3 regions of the Kistimonas ophiarachnellae genome follow, and region 2 is predicted to be linked to each of the others. Evidence: predicted binding sites of a transcription regulator. Region 2 holds the regulator's gene; each other region holds the start of a gene.

Region 1 (7,291 bases), on a different contig from region 2:
GGTTATCCACAAGACATCAGAGGCCGAGCCCAATACCCAGGCTCTGCTGCAACACCAGTGCAAGGCTGGAGATAATCCCGAGCACTATCATCAGCGGGAAGTAGAAGCGGATCCATTTCGCGTATTCCACCTTGGCCAGGACCAGGGTGGCGACGAAGAAGCCGGAAGTCGGGAAGAAGATATCAGTCAGCTGACCACCCCAGGCGTTGGCGGAAACAATCACCTGTTGTGGGATATCCAGCAATGATGCGAGCGGTGACAACACCGGCATGGTGAGAACGGTCAGCGCGGTCGCACCGGGCACCAGGAAGTTGAACAGGGACTGGGTCCAGAACACGCCCACAGCAGACAACGCCGGTGGTGTATTGCGCAGGACATATTCGAGGTAGTACACCAGTGTGTCGGTGATCACGCCACGGTCCATCACCACCGCAATGGCGCTGGCCACACCACACAGCAAGGCGGCGACCATCATGTCGCGCATACTGGCATTCAGATCATCACAGATCTGCTGGGGACCTTTGCCGGCAATCGCTGCCGCTGCCAGACCAATGAACAGGAACAGGCCACCAATCGCCTCAAAGCCCAGGTTATTGATCAGGATGGCGGCGATGGCTGCCGGGAACATGATGAAACAGGCGTAACCGGCCAGAACCTGACGACGTGTCGCGTTTATTTCACCTTCCGGTTCCATCTCTGCCAGCTTCTGGCGCATGACGGTATCGGAGTCCCGGGTCAGACTCAGGTGCGGGTTTGTTTTAACTTTCATGGCGTAACGCATGGTGTAGAGCACAGCCACCACGATCACGATCAGCAGCACCAGCGCCCGGAAACCGGAACCGGAGAATATCTCCAGCTGGGCAATCTGCTGTCCGACGCCGACAGAGCCGGGAATGGTCAAACCATAGGTAAAGCCCATGCAGGGACCCAGCAGGGAAACCGCCATGGCGGTCATGCCGTCATAACCCAGCCGGTAAAACAGTGGCAGCAATATCGGCAGATAAGCCAGCGAGAGTTCCGGTACCCCGATAAACGCCCCCAGAATACTAAACAGCAGCATAAGAATCGGGATGATCATAATCGCCTTGTCACCCACGCTGTCTGCCAGCTTGTGGACGCCCAGGTCGATCAGTCCGGCACGCTTGATCAGGCCCATGCCGCCGCCCACCATGAAGGTCAGGAAGACAATGGAGGCAGCCCGCTTAAGCCCGTCCGGTACAGCCGTCACCAGGTCCATGAAGCTGACCGGGCTCTGCTCGACCCGGTGATAGGAGTCCGCCACCACAAACTCCTTAACGCCATGGGCCGTCTGAACGGTTTCCCGCTCATACATACCGGCAGGGATAATGTAGGTCAGTGCCGCCATCACAAGGATGAAGATTGCCAGGACAATGTAGATGTCCGGCATTTTGAAGGATTTCCTGGATTTCAACTCAGACATGGTACGCCCCTCGTATTGCTAACAATAAATTTTATAATTGTTAGCAAATATACGCCGGATGCCGTTCTTAACCTTGAGATAGATCAAACAAAACGACGGATACCATTTGGGGTAATGAAAAACATCGGCAATCGGTTGTCAGCGCAGAAAGCGGCAGGCATCTGATGGCGTGTAAAAACGACAATGGAAGTGAAAATCAACGCTATTCAGGACGTTACGGGTTTCACAGGACCGGAAACCCGTATACCGAAAAATATCAGAAGGGACCGAGCTCAATCATCTGGGCAATCACCAGACCCATCGCAGCGGTAGCGAGAATCGCGAGGAATAACGGGAAATAGAATTTGAGCCATTTCGCCAGACTCACGCGACCAATCACAAGGATGGCAACGAAATAACCCGACGTCGGGAACAGGATATTGGTGATGCCATCACCCCAATGGGTTGCAAGCACTACCACCTGCCGGGTCAGTCCGACCAGGTCAGCCAGTGGAATCAGGATCGGCAGGGTAATCAATGACTGACCACTGCCTGAAGGCACCAGAAAGTTAAATGTCGTCTGGACAAACAATATGCCAACAGCCGTAAATGCCTGTGGCAGATTCCCCACCAGTTCCGCCAGATAGAAGACAATGGTATCCATGATGTTCCCGGCTTCCAGAATCACTGAAACGCCGCGGGCAATACCGCAGATCATCGCGCCTACCAGGATTTCCCGGAACGCTTCATTAAAATTCGCGCAGATTTTGTTGGGCGAAAAACCCACCAGCAATGAGGTCATGACGGCCATCGCCACGAACAGACCCGAGATCTCATCAAAGCCCAGGGCAAACTTCAGGATGGAAGCGATGACACCCACAAACATGATCAAAGTGGCAATGCCGGCGAAACGCTGACGGGATGTAAATGTCTCTTCACTGTCGTCCGTTGTCATGGACTGGCGCAGTTCCTGATCCACCTCAAAATTGCTGCCAGAGGCGGGGTTCGCCTTAACCCGGGCGGCATAACGCATGATGTACCAGGCACACATGCATTGAATCAGGAAATAGAAAATCGCCCGGTACCAGGCACCGGAGAACATCGGTAAATCCGACAGCATATGACCAATGCCGACGGTGGCGGGCGGAGTAATGCCGAAAGCAAACCCGAGTGTGGTGGCGCACAACACCAGTCCTGTGGCTGTCATGGTGTCGTAACCCAGTTTCAACATCAGTGGCAGGACAATGGGCAGATAAGCGATGCCCAGTTCCGGCGTGCCGATGAAGGCGGCAATCAGGGAGAAAATACCCATCAGTACCGGTATCAGTAATTCTGTTCGCCGACCCAGCACCCGCATCATGGCATTGATGCCCATATTGATCACACCGGTTTTACGGATGACGCCCACAGCGCCACCCACCAGCAGGGTCAGAAACACGACGCTGGACGCTTCTCGTAAACCCACGGGAATGGCGGTCACCACATCCATGATACCGACCGGTGTCTGCTCCATAACCTGGTAAGAACCGGGTACAACTGATTCCCGGCCATTCGGCAACACTTGTCGTTCATAGGTACCGGCAGGGACAATCCAGGTAAGAAAGGCCACCAGGACAATAAAACTGAACAAAATGACGTAAATATCCGGGAATTCGAAACGCTTTTTGTTAGGCGAGGTCGTTTTCTGAGCAGGAACGGTGGACGAAATAATCGTCATGGCTATCTCCGTCTACGGCTAGTTTTGGTTAGATACCGCTACCCTTCCCGGCAGTTGTCTGAGGTTTCCTTTCCGCTTCCGGTATCCTGCGAAACCCATGTCAGGCATGTCCCCATTACGTGCCCATGACCTCAGCGCACCGCAGTCACAAATCCAGCATTGCCTGATTCGGCCGGTCAGTGGCACAGGAAGACATACAGCCCTTCATGTTCTGCAACACGCGCCCAAACCTGCTAACAACTATTTTATATTTTGTTAGCATTCTGATAAGCAAGTCGGCAGCAAACCATGAGACAGATCAAGAAACTTACACCTTGTTTCTTGCCAGAATCTACCGATGGAACAATATAAAAAGCACGCACACTTCCACAAAGCCGCTAAAAACAGTGTGTTAAGCAGACCATGATTATTGTTAGCAATTGCTAAAGGCACTCTGGTAAGCCACTTTTAATGCCGCAATTGCCAACAACAGACCGAAACAGACCATTAACCGCTCAAACCGCTTCAGGGCGGACAGGAAGACCATCATCATGGCAGTACCGACAATCAATCCCGGGCGTTTCCTGGACGATCTTCAGGCCCTGCGTCAGTTCGGCAGACAAGGGAATGGCGTGGTCAGGCAAGCCTTCTCTGACGAAGACATGGCGTCCCGTCGCTGGCTGCAGGGGCGGATGGCCGAGGCAGGCCTGACGTCGAAGATTGATGGTGTCGGCAATGTCATCGGCTATTCCCGTAAACCGGGGCGGGCCCTGTTGATGGGATCTCACACCGATACCCAGCCGGAAGGTGGCTGGCTGGACGGCGCCTATGGTGTGATCGCCGCCCTGGAAGCGGCCAGGGCGCTTGATGAATGCCCGGAAACCCGGCACCTGGCGCTGGATATCGCGTCCTGGGCGGACGAAGAGCACACCTATCATGGTTTCCTGGGCAGTCAGGGTTTTCTTGGCCAGCTTGATCAGGCCGTACTCTCAACTGCCACACGCAATGACGGCCATCCCTTATCACAGGCGCTGGCTGATGCTGGTCTGAATGGCCAGCCAGACCAATATGATCCGACACGTTACATCGGCTATCTGGAAGCCCACATTGAGCAGGGCCCACGGCTCGAATTGGCCGGGAAACAGGTCGGTGTTGTGACTGGCATTGTCGGCTGCCGAACCCTGGACATCACGTTTCATGGAGAAGCAAACCACGCCGGCAGTACGCCCATGGACAGACGTCGGGATGCCGGTAAGGCCCTGTTTCGTTTTGCTAATCAGATGGACACCATGCTGGCTGCCATGGCGGCAGAATTCACCGTATGGACGATCGGCCGGGTGCAGTTCTACCCCAGCTCTGCCAGCGTGATTCCCGGCAAAGCCTTTATGCGGCTGCAATACCGGGATACCTGCAGGGATTTACTGGTATCCATGGAAACGGCGGTAAGGGATCTGGCGTCACAAATGGCCCCCGAACTCGGCGTAGACATTCATGTCGAACGACAGCCGGAAACGGAGCCTGTGCTGATGAACGAGGCTATGCAGGAACAGTTAGCTCAGGCAGCAGAACAACACATTGGACAACTCTGGATGAAACTGCCAAGTGCCGCCCTGCACGATGCCAACATGTTCGGGCTGGTTATGCCCAGCGCCATGTTGTTTGTGCCCAGTATTGATGGCATCAGTCACAACTTTGCCGAGGACACCAAGCCGGAAGATCTGGTCGCAGGTTGCCAGGTACTGGCCACGGCAGCCGCGCGCATCATTGCTGCAGGACAATAATCCACAGGCCAGCCATTCGTCAGGAAAAAGCGGTTAATGGCTGGTCCGTGATTCTTCCCCGCCATTGTTGACCGCTTCGACTTTTGCCGCATTCTTTTTCATTTTGGCGATGGCGGACGCCTCGCGGCTGAAACGGACCTGCAGGCGTCGCTTCTGCTGCTGCAGCTTGTAGCACTCCAGGGCCATGCGCAGCAGTTCGCTTTTGCTGACACCTTCCTCTTTAGCCAGCGCGCTGACCTGGTCGATGAATTTCTGGTTCGCGTTAATCGTGATTACTGCCATGTCGTTATTCTCCGTGAATGGGTTTAAGCCCCATTGATATCACGGTATGAAAGGGGAATGCATAACCCCATTGTCAGTATGACTAACTACGACGTTGGTTTAACCATCCACCCGACTTATCCACAACAAAAAAACCCGTGCAGACGGCACGGGCAATTCACATTATCGGGACACTGACAAACGTCAGATTTTACACAGCATCAAAGCGATATCGCCGCTTCCTGTTCGAGCGCCAGCCACTCTTCCGGGGTATGGCCGATGGGAATCATCACGTGTTCACGATAGGCCGGGCGATTGCACAGGTTGTCATACCAGCGGCTGACATGGGGCAGGTCAGGGCGCAGGATATCCAGGTAGAAATACCGGAATGCGGCCGCACCCAGCGGAATATCTCCCATGGTGAACTGATCGCCAGCAACGTACTGGTTATCCGCTAAATGGTTATCCAGAATTTTGAAGCTTTCACCTGATTGGCGGGCCAGGTGGCTGATCAGGTCAGGGTCACGGGCATAGGGTTCAGTTTTGACCGTCGCCATGAACAGGGGACCCAGCTGACGATCAATGGTGCTTAACTGCCAGTCCATCCAGAGATCGGCCTGTGAGCGGACCTGCAGATCACCGGGAAACAGATCACCATAGCCGTAAGCACTGGCGAGATAACGCACCACCGTGTTGGACTCATACAGACAGTGCCCATCATCCTGAATCACCGGCACCTTGCTGTTGGGGTTCATCGTTCGAAATTCCGGTGTATCCAGCTGGCCGAAGGAACCACCGACATCCCGGCGTTCATACGTCAGGCCGAGTTCCCCTATGGCCCACATCACTTTCTGGACATTGCCGGAATTACGGCGCCCCCACACGGTCAGCATTATTTCTCTCCCCTAAAAATCACGGCATACCTCATCAAAGCCCGACGGATACTAACAACGATAGTGACTGGTTAGATGGGCATTTCCGCGGCAAAAAAACGCAGACGGGGAGGCTCTTGACCTCCCCGTTTCGGGTCAGACTGGATTAATTCACACCTACCACTGAAGCCAGCAGTGCCATCCGTACCGCAACGGAGAACTCAATGGCCTTGAAGTAGATTTCGTGGGCGGTCTGGTCGATCACATCATCGAACTCGCCCGGGTTACGTGGCAGGGAGTGGTGGATACCCACGGTCTTGCCGGTCTTGCGCTTGACGTTTTCCAGCATCTCCAGGGAGATGTAGTGATTGTTCAGCTTGCGCATGAAGTCTTCACGGTTCGGGTCGTCTTTCTTCACGGAACAGCCGGGCAGGTAAACCAGGTCGGCATTCACGTCGGCGAACAGTTCTTCGTGTTGTTTGCGATCCAGGTCGAAGTGTTCTTCCCAGCGCGCGCCCATGGCGTTCAACTTACGACGAATGACTTCTGGTGTGCGCAGTTCGCTGGTGCCGGTATAAACAATCTTCGCACCCATATTTGCCAGCGCCAGGGCAAAGGACTGACCGGAACGGGCGCGGGACAAGTCAGGGGAAGAGATGACGACGGTCATATCTTCAAAGTTACCGTCAAAGGCACGGTAGCAGGTGTAGCTGTCCAGCAGACCCTGGGTCGGATGGGTTACGTGACCGTAGCCGCCGGAAATAATCGGGGAGGAATCACTGCCCAGGCGTTCCAGCGTTGGCAGTACTTCACTGTCGTCTGGATGACGCATGACGATGACATCAGCGTACTTGGAAGTTACACGCAAACTGTCGTATAAACTTTCGTTCTTGGCAGCGGACGAGTTGTGCAGCGGATCAGCTTCGGTGATGACCTTACCACCGAGACGGATCATCGCATCTTCATGGCTGCAACGGGTACGGGTGGAAGGCTGGAAGAACAGGGTATACAGCGCCTTACCTTCCAGCAGGTTCAGGCCGGTGCGCATGAACGGTTCCAGCATTTCCGCAGCTTTGAACAGATGGGTGATCTGCTCACGGCTGAAGTCATCAAGGAACGTGATGTTGCGGCCTTTCATGCCGGTAGCGTCGAGGTGGTCACGGATATCCCGGGCTTTGAAATCTGCAGTAATGGCCATGATGAAAACTCCTGAATGGTCAGAACAAATTTGGCGTTATGTGTATTACTGGACTTGCTTCAG
Region 2 (7,291 bases):
CCGTGATGGCCAGGATTGCGACGAATACAACCAGGGCAATACAAAGAATGGAACTGGCGAAGACGAATCCCTGTTCTTTGCTGATATTCATGAACACGGGCAGTCCGGAATAAAGCAGGTAGGTAGACCAGCTCGCTGCCATGAGGCCAACCAGCATCATAAGCCAGAGGGACGGATAGAGTCCGATCAGACCTGCCAGGAACAGGGGTGTTGTGGTATAGGAGGCAAAGGTGACGCACTGGCTGATGGTGGGAAAGCAATCATAGGTCTGTGCCATCCAGTGAATCGCCCGACCCATAACATAGACGCCGGAGAGCATGGCCAGGTAGGCCAGCAGGGCCATGGAGGCGGCGCTGTCAGGGGTCAGGCGGACAACCTCCTCGCTGCCGGCAAGGGACCATCCGGTCACGGTTGTGCCGAAGTAGGTGCAGATGGCGGGAATCGCCGCCAGCACAACCACGTTGGCCATATAGGTTTTGATGACAGAGGATTTTTCCTCACGGATACTGCGCCATTCCCGGTCAGGATGCGTGAATAATCCCCAAACATGAAGCGCCATGATTCTGCCTCCTTGCCAGTCGATCAGGGAAACCCTGGACTGCTCATGAGCTGGCTTGTCTGTTTTGGTTTTGAGTCAATTGTCAATACTGCTAACAAACAGTAGAACAGGCAAGGCTCCGGATAGCAATAGTCTGCATTGTATGGAAAACTGTTTTATCTCCTTAATATTAATATAAATGCTAGAGGTGCTATGTCGGCGAAGCAGGGATTAGGCAAGATGGCAGCGGTGCTGCTGTTGTTACTGGTATTGAGTGTTTTGCTGGTTAATTCTGTTCTCAATCAGCGGGCGGAAAGTGCTGTGACAAAGGTTGTTGTGGTCAATATGCCAGTGATAGAAAGTGAAATGCCGGATTTTGGCGATATCAAGGATGTGAAAGCAAAAAAGGCTGCATTTTTTGGCTATATGATGCCCATCGTTGAATCCGAAAATGCAAAAATAGCCGCTGATCGTGTTCGTATCAAGCAAATGTCCGGGCAGCCATCGTTGAGCGAAAAGGATAAGGCGTGGTTGGCCGGTATTGCGAAGAAATACCGTCTGAAACCGGCAGAAGGATTCAGCCCGCAATGGTATTCAGCCCTGCTGGATCGTGTCGATACGCTGCCTGTTTCGCTGGCGCTGGCACAGGCTGCCAATGAATCGGCCTGGGGAACATCCCGTTTTGCGCTTGAGGGCAATAATCTTTTTGGTCAGTGGTGTTTCAGCAAGGGCTGTGGGCTGGTGCCTGCACAGCGCAATGAAGGTGCAGATCATGAGGTCAGAAAGTTTGACTCTGTCTCCGGTTCGGTGGCGGCATATCTCCTGAACATCAATACCCATCCTCAGTATTCGGACCTGCGAGCCCTGCGAGCCGAGGCTCGGCGCAATCATCAGGCGGTGACCGGGCTGTATCTGTCCCCGGGGCTTGTGCGTTACTCCCAGCGGGGTGAGGCCTATGTCCATGAGCTGATGGCGATGATTACAGGTAACGGGCTTGAAAAATACGATGTGGCGCTCACGGATCATGACAGTCCGGGGGCTGGCTAAATCAAGAGAATGGTTGAATAAAATAACGGGGAGGGAAGCCCATGCCAAGGTTTTTTCTCACGGGCATCATTATCTGGTGCATGGCAGGTTTCAGTGTTGCGGCACCGAAAAGCGAGTATTGGGCACTCTGGGATCGGAGTAATGAAAATAATAGCGTAAGCGTGTCCCATGTCGAATGGCAGCGCTTGCTGGATGCATACCTGAAAGAGACACCGGAAGTCCGGTTGTTCGATTATGATCGTGTGTCAGCAGGGGATCGCGCCAGCCTTGATCATTACCTGGCCTATCTGGCAGGCATTGATCCCAGGGGATATAGCCGCCGTGAACAAATGGCTTACTGGATTAACCTCTACAATGCGCTAACGGTACGGCTGATACTGGATCATTATCCGGTAAAGTCCATCCGTAAGCTGGGTGAAGGCTTTTTCAGTTTTGGCCCATGGGATGATGATGTCGTCACTGTGGCGGGGCAGCGGTTAACCCTCAACGACATTGAGCACCGCATATTGCGACCGATCTGGAAAGACAGGCGAATCCATTATGCGGTGAACTGTGCCAGCATGGGGTGTCCTGATTTGGAGGCTGCTGCTTATACCGGTGCTAACGTGGATAGGTTGCTGGATAGTGCTGCAAGACGGTTTATCAATCAGGCTAAAGGTGTGAGGTTTGAGGGTGGAAGCCTGTACCTCTCCAAAATTTATGATTGGTACGCAGTCGATTTCGGAAGCCATCAGGAACTGATGTCACACTTGCATCAGTATGCGCATGGGAAAAGCAAAGAACAGCTGGCGGCTTTCAAGGGGCGGGTTCGTTACGATTATGACTGGGATCTGAATGATACTGGTGGCCGTTAATTCAATATAAAAAAGGGGCGCATATGCCCCTTTTTTCATCAGGCCGGTAAATCCATGATGTTCACCGGTTTAATGATTGTATCTTCTGTCTCGCTGTCTTCATCGTTGTCCGCAGTAAACTGAAGCGGGAAAGTTTCCCGGTCAAACGCTGTATCTCCGTCCTCGACCGGCGTGCCCCGAGGTACAAGGTTGCTGAAATCGTAGAGCCTGTTATCTGCCAGGTGAGAGGGCGCGACATTGGTCACTGCCCTGAACATGCTTTCAATCCGGCCCGGGAAGCGTTTATCCCATTCAGTCATCATACCCTTGATAGTCTGGCGCTGGAGATTGGGCTGGGAGCCGCACAGGTTGCAGGGGATGATCGGAAATTCCTTCAGTTCGGCAAACCTGGCTATATCTTTCTCCCGGCAGAACGCCAGCGGACGAATAACAATATGTTTGCCATCATCACTGATCAGTTTGGGAGGCATTGCCTTGAGCTTGCCGCCATAAAACATGTTCAGGAACAAGGTTTCCAGGATGTCTTCCCGGTGGTGTCCCAGGGCGATTTTGGTGGCGCCGAGCTCTGTGGCTGTACGGTAAAGGATGCCCCGGCGCAGGCGAGAGCAGAGTGCACAGGTCGTTTTGCCATCGGGTACCTTGTCCTTGACGATGCTGTAGGTGTCTTCTTCTATGATGCGGTATTCCACGCCGAGGCTGGTCAGGTAGTCCGGCAATACGTGCTCAGGGAAGCCTGGCTGCTTCTGGTCCAGGTTGACCGCGATGACTTCAAACTTGACCGGTGCATATTTCTGCAGATTGAGCAGGATATCGAGCATGGCGTAACTGTCTTTACCGCCAGACAGGCAGCACATGATGCGGTCGCCATCCTCGATCATGTTATAGGCGGCAATAGCCTGACCGGTCAGACGGCGCAGGCGTTTCTGCAGCTTGTTGAAATTGACTTTTTCGCTTCGGGTCTCAATCTGCATACGGTCAGGGTACTTGCTAGTGTCAGTGGACAAACCGTGAAGAACAGAAATACCGTTCTTGTGATCACAGTGATGAAAGTTCGCAGCATTATAAAGACCCGGGCGCAAATAATCAGGTATTCATGACCGCAGGCTCTCGCGGTTAATACATACGTTGCCTTATGGGGAGGGAGGGTTATTGAATGCCTGCCATGGGCGCTTTGACAGGATCGGCTTTGCTAGACTGTTGGGCTGGCTTGATGGGTTGGTTTCTGTGTTGTATCTGCTGTTGAAGGTCATGATTCAGATCAAGCGGAATTATTGGCAGGCTGACTAGAATAGGGTGTTGGGGGAGATGATCATGTTACCTACAGAGGGAGTCGAATGAGCAAATACGAGGAGTTTCGCCAGCGGCTGCAGGCGCGGCAGGATGAGCTGGAGCGGCGTGTCGCCAACATTACCCGCGATGTGACCCGCAAGGCCAGTGCTGACTGGTCGGAGCAGGCCCAGGAACGAGAGAATGACGAGGTGCTGGATGCGTTAGGCAATGAAGCTGTTGCTGAACTACGCCTGATCCAGAAGGCGCTGGAGCGAATCGAGGAGGGTGACTACGAAATCTGTGCCGGGTGTGGTGCTGATATTCCGATGGCACGACTTGAGATCATGCCCTATACGGATCTCTGTGTGAAATGTGCAGAGAATAAGGAGTAGGCCGTCGCTTGATGACGTCAGGCCGCTACCGTTTTACCCAGGATGAGGTGGTTGTAGTTTTCAATAAATGTTTCCGGTAAGTGGCTGTTTTCGCTCTGGTAATGTTCCTGCCAGATGGATGCCAGCAGTTGTGGGTCGCTGGCAGTGGCCGGGTCATCAATGTTTACGTCGGCACTCAGGTAAACCATCCAGGCTATCGCTGTCGCATAGCTGAGGTTGGTGGCCAGTTCCGCGTGTGGGTGTAGCAGAAATTCCCGTTGGCTGGCCAGGCCTCTGACTTTGCTGGCCAGTTCATGTTGATTATAAAGGAAGGTGTCCCAGATTCGGCGGTGGGTTTCCGGACTGATCTGGTAAATGCCAAGCGAGGCATGGTTGGCAAGGTGTAAGTGGGAGCCGAGTCCGGATTCCACCGCTGCGGTGCCCAGTAGCAGGTTTTCTGCCAGCGGTGACCGCATGTCGAGGTGGTCTAGCGTGGGTTGGACGACATACTCCCTGAATTCGTCTGCGCAGATTCCCATGGTCTTCAGGCTTCCCTGCCTTAAGGTTCTATAAACGGGGAATCGGCGGTAACGCCAATAGCTTGATCAATAGCTGCACAGACTGAAGCTGGGTATGCCTTCCGCGTCGAGGCGTTTTGAGCCGCCCAGTTCCGGGAGGTCGATGATAGCGGCTGCCTCAACGGGCTCAGCACCCAGACGGCGACAGAGCCGGGCCGCAGCGCAAAGCGTTCCGCCCGTGGCAATCAGGTCGTCAGCCAGTAGTATGCGATCACCCTTTTTCAGTGCGTCGGTATGGACTTCGAGTGCGGCGGAACCGTACTCAAGCTCATACTCTTCGCGAATCACGTCATAGGGCAGTTTGCCGGGTTTTCTGAAAATGACCAGCGGCAGACCCAGTTTACACGCCAGCGGTGAGCCAACCAGGAAACCACGGGCATCCAGGGCGCCAATATGGGTGATATCCTGACCCCTGTAGCGTTCTGCCAGGGTGTCAATGATCATCTGTGTCCCTTGAGGGGACTGAAACAATGGCGTGATATCGCGAAATGTCACGCCGGGTTCGGGCCAGTTGGGTATGGCCCGAATCAGGGAGTGGAGCAGTTGCTGGTCAAAAACCATCAGGGCCAATCCTGCGGAGGGTTACTGGATGTTGACAATGTCCTGGTGTTCAACAAGTTTGCCACCGGCCAGGGCGCACAGTTCCATGGCGCTGGTGATCTCAATCTCTTTGCCGTTGGCGTTGATCAGGCCGTTTTTCTGGAAACGGGTGAACACGCGGCTGACGGTTTCAACCGCCAGGCCCAGGTAGTTGCCCATTTCGTTGCGGGACATCGACAGGCGGAAAGACTGTGATGAAAAGCCGCGACGACGGAAACGGCTGGCCAGGTTGATCAGGAATGTGGCAATCCGCTCGTCCGCGTTCTTCTTCGACAGCAGCAGTTTCATCTGCTGGTCTTCGCGGATTTTGCGACACATGATGCGCATCAGCTGGCGCCGCAGCTCCGGGTAGTCGTCAGACAGTTTTTCCAGGCGATCAAACGGGATCTCGCAGACCATGGTGGTTTCAATCGCCTGGGCAGACACCGGATAGGCCTCTGTATCGAGACCGCTCAGTCCCACCAGCTCACTGGGCAGGTAAAAGCCCGTGATCTGTTCTTCGCCTTCGTTGGTGGCCGTGTAGGTTTTCAGTGCGCCGGAGCGTACTGCGTAGACACTGTGAAAGGGATCGCCTTCGAGAAACAGGTGCTCGCCTTTTTTCAGCGGACGTCCTCGCTTGATGATCCTGTCGAGTTCATCAATATCTTCAATTTTCAGCGCCAGTGGCAGGCAGAGCTGACTCAGGCTGCAGTCTCTGCAGGCCACATGAGTCACTTGCCGCACATTCAGCTTGGACACCATACAGAAGAACCCCTGTGAACCGGTGGGTGTAAAAGTCGTTGCGGCGGTATTGTAGGGGATTCTCCTGACAAGTTTAAGACTGTGAGGATACGTATCTGAATGTTTCTTGAAAAAAGGCCGGTTTCAGTGTTCGTTGGTACATGAAACCGGGGGGGGGGGGGAGGTTAATGGACTGGTTCAGATGACCCGTGAGAATCGTTGAACTTCCGCCACCTGCTGATAGGCGTCAAACTGCATGCAAATATTACGGATCAGCAGTCTTCCCCGGGGTTCGACAACAATGCCGTTTTTGTCCAGTCGAATGAGGCCGTCTGCCGCCATTGGGGACAGCTTGTTGAGTGCATCGGCAAAGTAGTCCTGGAAACGGATGCCGAACATCGTTTCGATATGACGGAAGTCAAGGTGGAAGTGGCAGATGAGCTGGTTGATAACAGCGCTTCGGATGCGGTCATCTTCATTCATCAGTAAGCCACGACGAATCGCCAGATGGCCGTTGTTGATACGGCTGGTGTACTCTTCCATGTTCGCATGGTTCTGGGCGTAGACATTGCCAATTCGGCTGATGGAGGACACGCCCATGCCAATCAGGTCACACTGGCTATGTGTCGTATATCCCTGGAAGTTCCGGTGCAACGAGCCTTCTTCCTGCGCCAGGGCGAGATCGTCATCTGGCAGGGCAAAGTGATCCATGCCGATGTATACGTATCCGGCGTCCAGTAGCCGGTTGATGGTATTTTCGAGAATGGCCAGTTTTTCCTGCGGATTGGGCAGGTCTTCATTGTTGATGCGCCGCTGAGGCATGAAGCGGTTAGGCATGTGGGCGTAATTGAAGACGGAAAGACGATCCGGGCGGATGTCGATGATTTTGTCGACCGTTTTCATGAAGCTGGCGCAGCTCTGGAAAGGCAGACCATAAATAAGATCAATGTTGATCGATTTAAACGTCAGTGCGCGGGCAGCATCAATGACATCCCGGGTCTCTTCTTCGCTCTGTACCCGGTTGACTGCCTGCTGAACGGTTGGGTCGAAGTCCTGTACGCCGATGCTGATCCGGTTGAACCCCAGCGAGCGCAGGTGGCCGATCACGCTCCAGTCTGCTTCCCTGGGGTCAATTTCAATGGAGTAATCTCCCAGGTCACCGCAGGTCAGGTTGAAATGCTTCGCGGTTTTGTCCATCAGCGCCTGCATTTGGGCCGGGTTCAGGAAGGTGGGGGTGCCGCCGCCCCAGTGGAGTTGTTCCACCGTCTGGTTATGACCCACCAGGGCGGACTGCATTTCAATTTCGTGAAAGAG
Region 3 (7,291 bases), on a different contig from region 2:
GAGGGTATGGAAGGCGCCCGTGATCTCGCGCTGAAAATGCAACAGGAAGGCCGTGGGCGGGTACTGGATCAATTTAATAATGCTGACAACCCACTGGCCCATTACCGGGGAACGGGGCCGGAGCTCTGGCGGCAGACGGATGGGGAAATCACCCATTTCATCAGCTCCATGGGAACTACTGGAACCATCATGGGGACTTCGGCCTATCTCAAGGAAGTCAATCCCGATATTCAGATCATCGGTCTGCAGCCAGCGGAAAATGCCTCAATCCCCGGTATACGTCGTTGGCCGGAAGCTTACCGTCCTGGCATCTTCAACGCTGCTCAAGTGGATCAGGTCATGGATATTGGTCAGAAAGAGGCGGAAGACACCATGCGTCGACTGGCCCGGGAAGAAGGTATTTTCTGCGGCGTATCGTCCGGTGGGGCTGTTGCAGCGGCGTTGAAAGTGGATCGCGAGGTATCTGGAGCGACCATTGTTGCCATCATCTGCGACCGTGGCGACCGTTACCTGTCAACCGGCGTTTTTACTGACACGACCGGTGTATGTTCCCCGTAAAGGCGCTGGCGGTTCCTGTCAGCAGGCGTACAATACGCCCTTGTTTTACTGACAGGAATTCTGCCGATGCAACCGCGCACGCGTCACGCGCGAGCGACTGCTCCCTTCGATCTTTCCATTGACTCCCTGACTCACGACGGCCGCGGTGTCGGCAGGTATAAGGGGAGAGCTGTATTTGTTAACCAGGCGGTACCCGGCGATACGGTCACTGCACGGGTGGTCAAGCAAAAGACATCGCTGTGGGAAGCTGAAATTGATCGTATTCTGGTGCCATCTCCTCAGCGCCAGCAACCGGAGTGTCCCAGGTATGGGACATGTGGCGGTTGTAGCCTCCAGCATCTCGACCATGACGGTCAGCTTGCCGCGCATACCGATGTCGTTCTTGGACAGTTAAAGCGCTTTGCGGGCCTTGAGCCTGATCTTCTGGCTGACCCGTTACGCAGCCCGGCCTGGGGATACCGCCACCGTGCCCGACTGGCCGTAAGGTGGGTGGACCGCAAGGTGTTAATGGGTTTTCGGGCAATGGGTAGCAATACCATTATTCCGATTGATGCCTGCCCTGTGCTGGCGCCTGAGCTTGATGCTCTGTTGCCCGCGCTGGAAGCCACACTGAAGGCGGCAACTGACCCCAGGGCTATTTCCCATATCGAGCTGGCTGCAGGCGATAACTGCCGGGGCATTCTGCTGCGCCATATTCATCCGCTATCGACGCAGGACCAGGCGCGATGGGAGGCGATGGCCCGTGAATTCAGCGCCCATCTCTGGTATCAGCCCAATGAGCCGCAGCCACTTGAGTGTGCCTATTCACCGGACGGCCAAGAATCACTAACATACCGGTTACCTGAATTTGCTTTAAAACTCCGTTTTTTGCCGGTAGATTTTATTCAGGTGAATCCGTTTATTAACCGTCAGATGGTCAGTCAGGCGGTTGACTGGTTGGCGCTCTCCCCGACAGACACCGTATTGGATCTATTCTGTGGATTGGGTAACTTTACCCTGCCGCTGGCAAGCCGGGCAGGTCAGGTTGTCGGAGTGGAGGTGGTGGAGTCGCTGGTGGCCAAGGGGCGTGATAATGCGAGCCTCAATGGTATAAATAATGCCATCTTCAGTCGGGCCGACCTGAGTGAAGATATCGCACATCAGGCATGGAGTCAGACCGCTTATGACGCCTGTTTGCTGGATCCGCCCAGGACCGGTGCCCGGGAAGTGCTGGAAAGGCTGGTAGATCGGTTGCCTGGACGTGTGCTGTATGTGTCCTGTAATCCGGCCACCCTGGCGCGGGATGCCGGTATTCTGAAACAGTCTGGCTATCGTCTGGCCCGTTTGTCGGTCATGGATATGTTCCCCCAGACGGTGCATGTGGAGACCATGGCGTTATTCCTGCGGGATTAAGAGCATCCACAGAGATGCCGAAGCATGCGATGTTGTGTGGCTGCCGTCAGGCAGCCTCTGTTAATAAAAAGTGAGATGACAAGTAGATGGTTAAGGTCCGAGAAGATCACCCGGTGGGTTCCGATGGAAGTGTCGATCTTCAGTCCTGGCTCGGACGACTGAAGCGTGATGTGAATCTTGCGGATGAGCAGATGCTGCTGGCAGCCTGTGATATGGCGGCGGGGGCAGAGGTCAATCCGGGCAAGCCCAGCAGCTGGTCGCAGATGAGCGGCAGCAGCACGCTGAAGATCGGCATGGAGATGACGGATATCCTTGCTGAACTGAAACTGGATCAGGCCTCGCTGATCGCGGCGCTGCTGTATCGCTCGGTGAGGGAGCACAAGCTGGCGCTCAGTGATGTCCGCGAGCGTTTCGGGAGTGAAGTCGCCCGTTTGATCAAAGGCGTTCTGGGCATGGCGGTTATCAGTGCTATCCAGAATCCGGCCCGGGCCCAGGTGCTGGGGCAGCAGCAGGATCAGCTGGAAAAAGTCCGGAAGATGCTGGTCTCTATTGTGGATGATGTTCGCGTTGCCCTGATCAAGCTGGCGGAGCGGACCTGTGCGATTCGGGCAGTCAAGAATGCGGATCGGGAGCGGCGTCAGCGGGTGGCCCGGGAAGTCTTCGAGATTTATGCGCCACTGGCCCACCGCCTGGGAATCGGTTACATCAAGTGGGAGCTGGAAGACCTCGCATTCCGCTATCTCAAGCCCCAGGACTACAAGAAAATCGCCAAGCTGCTGGACGAAAAGCGGCTGGATCGTGAGCAGTATATCCATGATGCCATTGAACACCTGCAGAGCGAGTTGAAAGCCAGCGGTATCGAGGCGGATGTCAACGGCCGGGTCAAGCATATCTACAGCATCTGGCGGAAGATGCGTCGCAAGGGGCTGGAATTCCGGGATCTCTATGATATTCGTGCCCTGCGTATTCTTGTGCATGAGGTGCGTGATTGTTACGCAGCGCTGGGTGTCGTGCATTCCATCTGGAACCATATCCCCAAAGAATTCGATGATTACATTGCCACTCCCAAGGAGAATGGTTACCAGTCCCTGCATACCGCAGTTATAGGGCCAGCGGGTAAGACGCTGGAAGTCCAGATCCGTACCCATGCCATGCATGATGAAGCGGAGCTGGGTGTCTGTGCGCACTGGAAATACAAGGGGACCGATACCAAGAACAGCGCTGACAGTTATGAGGAAAAACTCAACTGGCTGCGTCAGGTGCTCGAATGGCAGGAAGAGATTGGTGACGGTGTGGAAGGTCTGGCAGACCAGTGGAGGCTGGACGTTGAGCCGGACCGGGTTTATGTCTTCACCAAGGATGGCCATGTGGTTGACCTGCCGGTGGGCGCCACCCCGGTTGACTTTGCCTATCGCGTTCACACAGAAGTGGGTAATCGCTGCCGTGGTGCCAAAGTGGGCGGCCGGATTGTTCCCTTGAACTACACCCTGCATACCGGTGATCAGGTAGAAATCCTGACGGCGTCCAATGCCGTGCCAAGCCGTGACTGGCTTAACCAAAATCTGGGTTACGTCAAGACCAGCCGTGCCCGCGCCAAGATCGTCAACTGGTTCCGCAAACAGAATCGGGATTCCAACATTGAAGCGGGCCGTCACTTTATTGAGGCCGAACTCAAGCGTCTGGATATCAAGGGCGTGGACTTCCGTGCGTTGGCGGAAGCCATGAATTTCAACGCCGAGGATGATCTGTTTGCCGCTTGCGGCGCCGGTGATGTGCGCACCATGCAGGTGGTGAATGCCGCACAGCGGCAGGTGGAGCCGGAAGAAGAATCGGTCTTTGAGTTGCGGACCCGGCCAAAATCCACTCGCAACGACGGCGATATTACCATTCACGGTGTCGGCAACCTGCTGACGCAGATGGCGGGTTGCTGTCATCCGCTGCCAGGGGATCCGATCATTGGTTATATTACTTTGGGGCGCGGTGTCACTATTCACCGGTCCGACTGCGCCAATGCGTTACAGCTCCAGGAGCAGGAATCGGATCGTCTCATTGAAGTGAACTGGGGTGATGGCAAGGAGCAGACGTATCCGGTTGAAATTCAGATCGTGGCCTATGACCGTTCTGGTCTGCTGCGAGATGTCACCGTGGTGCTGGCCAATGAGAAGGTCAACGTGCTTGACCTGAACACGCATACGTCGAAGGAAGACAATATTGCCACTATGCTGTTGACCATCGAGATTGCGACACTGGATGACCTTGGTCGTATATTGGCCAAAATCAGTCAGCTGTCCAATGTCATTGAGGCACGCAGGCACCGCAAGGGACGATAAATGACCCGGTACACCCTGGAAGATCTTCTGAATCTGATGGCCCGGCTCCGTGATCCGGAGGCGGGTTGTCCCTGGGATATCCGGCAGGATTTCGCCAGCATTGCCCCCTATACCGTGGAAGAAGCCCACGAGGTGGCGGATGCGATTGCCAGTGAAGATTATCCCCATCTTGAAGAAGAGCTGGGGGATCTGCTGTTCCAGGTGGTCTATCACGCCAGGATGGCTGAAGAGCAATCGTTGTTTGATTTTTCTTCGGTGCTTAACAGATTGGTTGAAAAATTAATTCGTCGCCATCCGCATGTGTTTCCTGACGGTACGCTGGCTTCTAGCCGATCTGATGGTGAGTTGGTCGACGAAGCGGATGTCAAGCGACGTTGGCAGGAAATCAAGCAGGCTGAAAAGCAGGCATCATCCGGCAAGAAACCATCGGGTTTGCTGGATGATTTGCCTGCATCACTTCCGGCCCTGAAAAGTGCGCAGGCCATTCAGGCTAAAGCAGCTGGGCAGGGATTTGACTGGTCTGATTCCGGCCCGGTATTTGACAAGCTGCGTGAAGAAATTGATGAGCTTGAGCAGGCCTGGCGCAGCAATAATAGTGCGTCCGTACGTGATGAAACTGGCGACTTGCTGTTCAGCTGCGTCAACCTGGCGCGGCATGTTGGGGCGGACGCCGAACAATCCCTGTTGGGCTGTAACCACAAATTCAGACGTCGATTTTCGTATATAGAACAACGCCTTCAGGAGCAGGATAAAAGCTTACAGGATTGCTCTCTGGAAGAGCTGGATGCGCTATGGGATGACGCCAAAGCATCCGGTTTATAAATACCCTGAACCTTAACTTTTCTAAAACTACTGCCTTATAAAAACTTTTTCCCGGCAGATGCCATGGTTTTTCATGGTGTCTGATTCAGCTCGCTGAGCGTTGATTTTCGTCAAAATATCCCCTCGTCGATCGTATACACTGCGAACCTTAAGCACAACATATAGTGCTTTTGCTATCCAGTAATAACAATATATAAGTGAAGCGAAATGGTTCTGGCAACGTCTGACAGTAATTGTGAAATTCCGGCCATGATTATCAAGCGCGATGGGCAGCGTGTGTCGTTTGATAATGACAAGGTGTTCCGTGCCATTCTCCATGCGGGTCAGGTAACGGGTGAATATGATCAGGATGAAGCCCGGGTATTAACAGAGAAAGTCTTACGGCTGGTCAGTTACCGTTTCTGGGGCAACAAGGCACCTGACGTTGAACAGATCCAGGATATGGTAGAGCAGTGCCTGGCTGCCAGTGGCTACTTTGATACTGCCAAGGCTTACATTCTTTACCGGGAACGTCACAAGAATCTGCGTGATACGCGGAAAACCCTTCTGGATGTGGAAGCCTCCGTGGACGAATATCTGGAGAAACTGGACTGGCGGGTACGCGCCAATGCCAACCAGGGGTATTCGCTGGGGGGGATGATTCTGAATGTTTCCGGTAAGGTCACGGCCAATTACTGGTTGAACCATGTCTATGATGCTGCGATTGGTGATGCGCATCGGCAGGGCGATCTTCACATCCATGATCTGGACATGTTGTCCGGTTACTGCGCCGGCTGGTCGCTGAGAACGCTGCTTCATGAAGGGTTCAATGGAGTACCCGGCAAGATAGAATCTGCGCCACCCAAACACCTGTCCAGTGCCGTCGGTCAGATGGTGAATTTCCTGGGTACCCTGCAAAACGAGTGGGCAGGCGCCCAGGCTTTCAGTTCTTTTGATACCTATCTTGCGCCGTTTGTGCGCAAAGATAATCTTGCCTATGCAGACGTAAAACAGTGCATTCAGGAGTTTATTTACAATCTGAACGTACCCTCTCGCTGGGGTACCCAGACGCCGTTTACCAATGTGACGTTTGACTGGGTTTGTCCGGATGATCTTAAAGAGCAGATCCCCATCATTGCCGGTGAAGAGATGCCATTCAGCTATGGCGAACTCCAGCCTGAAATGGCCATGATCAACCGCGCCTATATCGAGGTAATGATGGCTGGGGATGCGATGGGGCGGGTTTTCACGTTTCCTATCCCTACCTACAACATCACGCCGGATTTTGACTGGGATTGCGAAAATGCCGATCTGTTGTTCGGTATGACAGCAAAATACGGGCTGCCTTATTTCCAGAACTTCCTGAATTCCGAACTGACGCCAAATATGGTGCGCTCCATGTGCTGCCGGTTACAGCTGGATTTACGGGAGTTGCTTAAGCGAGGTAATGGCCTGTTTGGTTCGGCAGAACAGACCGGTTCCATTGGTGTCGTTACGCTTAATTGCGCCAGACTGGGCTATCTGGCTAAAGGGAACCGGGAAGACTTGTATCGTCGTACAGATGAACTGATGCGTTTGGCAAAAGACAGTCTGGAAGTGAAGCGGAAAGTCATCCAGCACTATATGAATAGCGGTCTCTTCCCGTATACCAAGCGTTACCTTGGCACATTGCGCAACCATTTTGCCACGATCGGGGTTAATGGCATTAACGAGATGATCCGGAACTATTCGGATGATGCCCATGATCTTACGACAGAAGAAGGGCAGGCATTTGCGCAGGCATTCCTGGATCATATCCGTGCGCAGATGCAGGATTTTCAGGAAGAGACAGGCCACCTCTATAACCTTGAGGCAACGCCTGCGGAAGGGACGACTTATCGCTTTGCCAGGGAAGATCGAAAACGTTATCCGGATATTTTCCAGGCAGGGACGATCGAACGGCCCTATTACACGAACTCATCGCAATTGCCGGTGGGGTATACCGATGATCCGTTCCATGCTCTCGAGATGCAGGACGACCTGCAATGCAAATATACCGGTGGCACGGTGCTGCATCTGTATATGGGAGAACAGGTATCTTCTGTTGCTGCCTGCAAGAAGTTGGTGCGTCGAACACTGACACATTTCAGGCTGCCCTATATCACGGTGACACCGACGTTCTCCATTTGCCCAACCCATGGTTACCTTGCGGGTGAGCACGAGTTTTGCCC

The links. Region 2 encodes FNR, which switches genes on or off when oxygen is low (the NO sensors DNR and NnrR bind a similar motif). Its sites were predicted from a motif close to TTGATNTANATCAA; they were not measured.
Region 1: the regulator FNR is predicted to act here: its motif matches at 1,515-1,528, upstream of AC27K1_RS05470 (YfcC family protein).
Region 3: the regulator FNR is predicted to act here: its motif matches at 5,203-5,216, upstream of AC27K1_RS10470 (ribonucleoside triphosphate reductase).

Annotation. Positions count from the first base shown of each region.
Region 1 covers NZ_BAAJPA010000003.1:319,851-327,141, reverse strand. Annotated here, with positions in the region: gene AC27K1_RS05470 (YfcC family protein) at 17-1,441, opposite strand; gene AC27K1_RS05465 (YfcC family protein) at 1,698-3,137, opposite strand; gene AC27K1_RS05460 (hydantoinase/carbamoylase family amidase) at 3,668-4,897, shown strand; gene AC27K1_RS05455 (ribbon-helix-helix protein, CopG family) at 4,931-5,179, opposite strand; gene AC27K1_RS05450 (glutathione S-transferase family protein) at 5,380-6,051, opposite strand; gene AC27K1_RS05445 (aspartate/ornithine carbamoyltransferase family protein) at 6,197-7,228, opposite strand.
Region 2 covers NZ_BAAJPA010000019.1:63,047-70,337, forward strand. Annotated here, with positions in the region: gene AC27K1_RS19545 (Yip1 family protein) at 1-559, opposite strand, end outside; gene AC27K1_RS19550 (glucosaminidase domain-containing protein) at 752-1,585, shown strand; gene AC27K1_RS19555 (DUF547 domain-containing protein) at 1,627-2,439, shown strand; gene ttcA (tRNA 2-thiocytidine(32) synthetase TtcA) at 2,478-3,410, opposite strand; gene AC27K1_RS19565 (TraR/DksA family transcriptional regulator) at 3,774-4,100, shown strand; gene AC27K1_RS19570 (hypothetical protein) at 4,118-4,618, opposite strand; gene AC27K1_RS19575 (adenine phosphoribosyltransferase) at 4,685-5,218, opposite strand; gene fnr (fumarate/nitrate reduction transcriptional regulator Fnr) at 5,240-5,998, opposite strand; gene hemN (oxygen-independent coproporphyrinogen III oxidase) at 6,176-7,291, opposite strand, start outside.
Region 3 covers NZ_BAAJPA010000007.1:74,880-82,170, reverse strand. Annotated here, with positions in the region: gene cysM (cysteine synthase CysM) at 1-558, shown strand, start outside; gene rlmD (23S rRNA (uracil(1939)-C(5))-methyltransferase RlmD) at 625-1,950, shown strand; gene relA (GTP diphosphokinase) at 2,037-4,280, shown strand; gene mazG (nucleoside triphosphate pyrophosphohydrolase) at 4,281-5,102, shown strand; gene AC27K1_RS10470 (ribonucleoside triphosphate reductase) at 5,310-7,291, shown strand, end outside.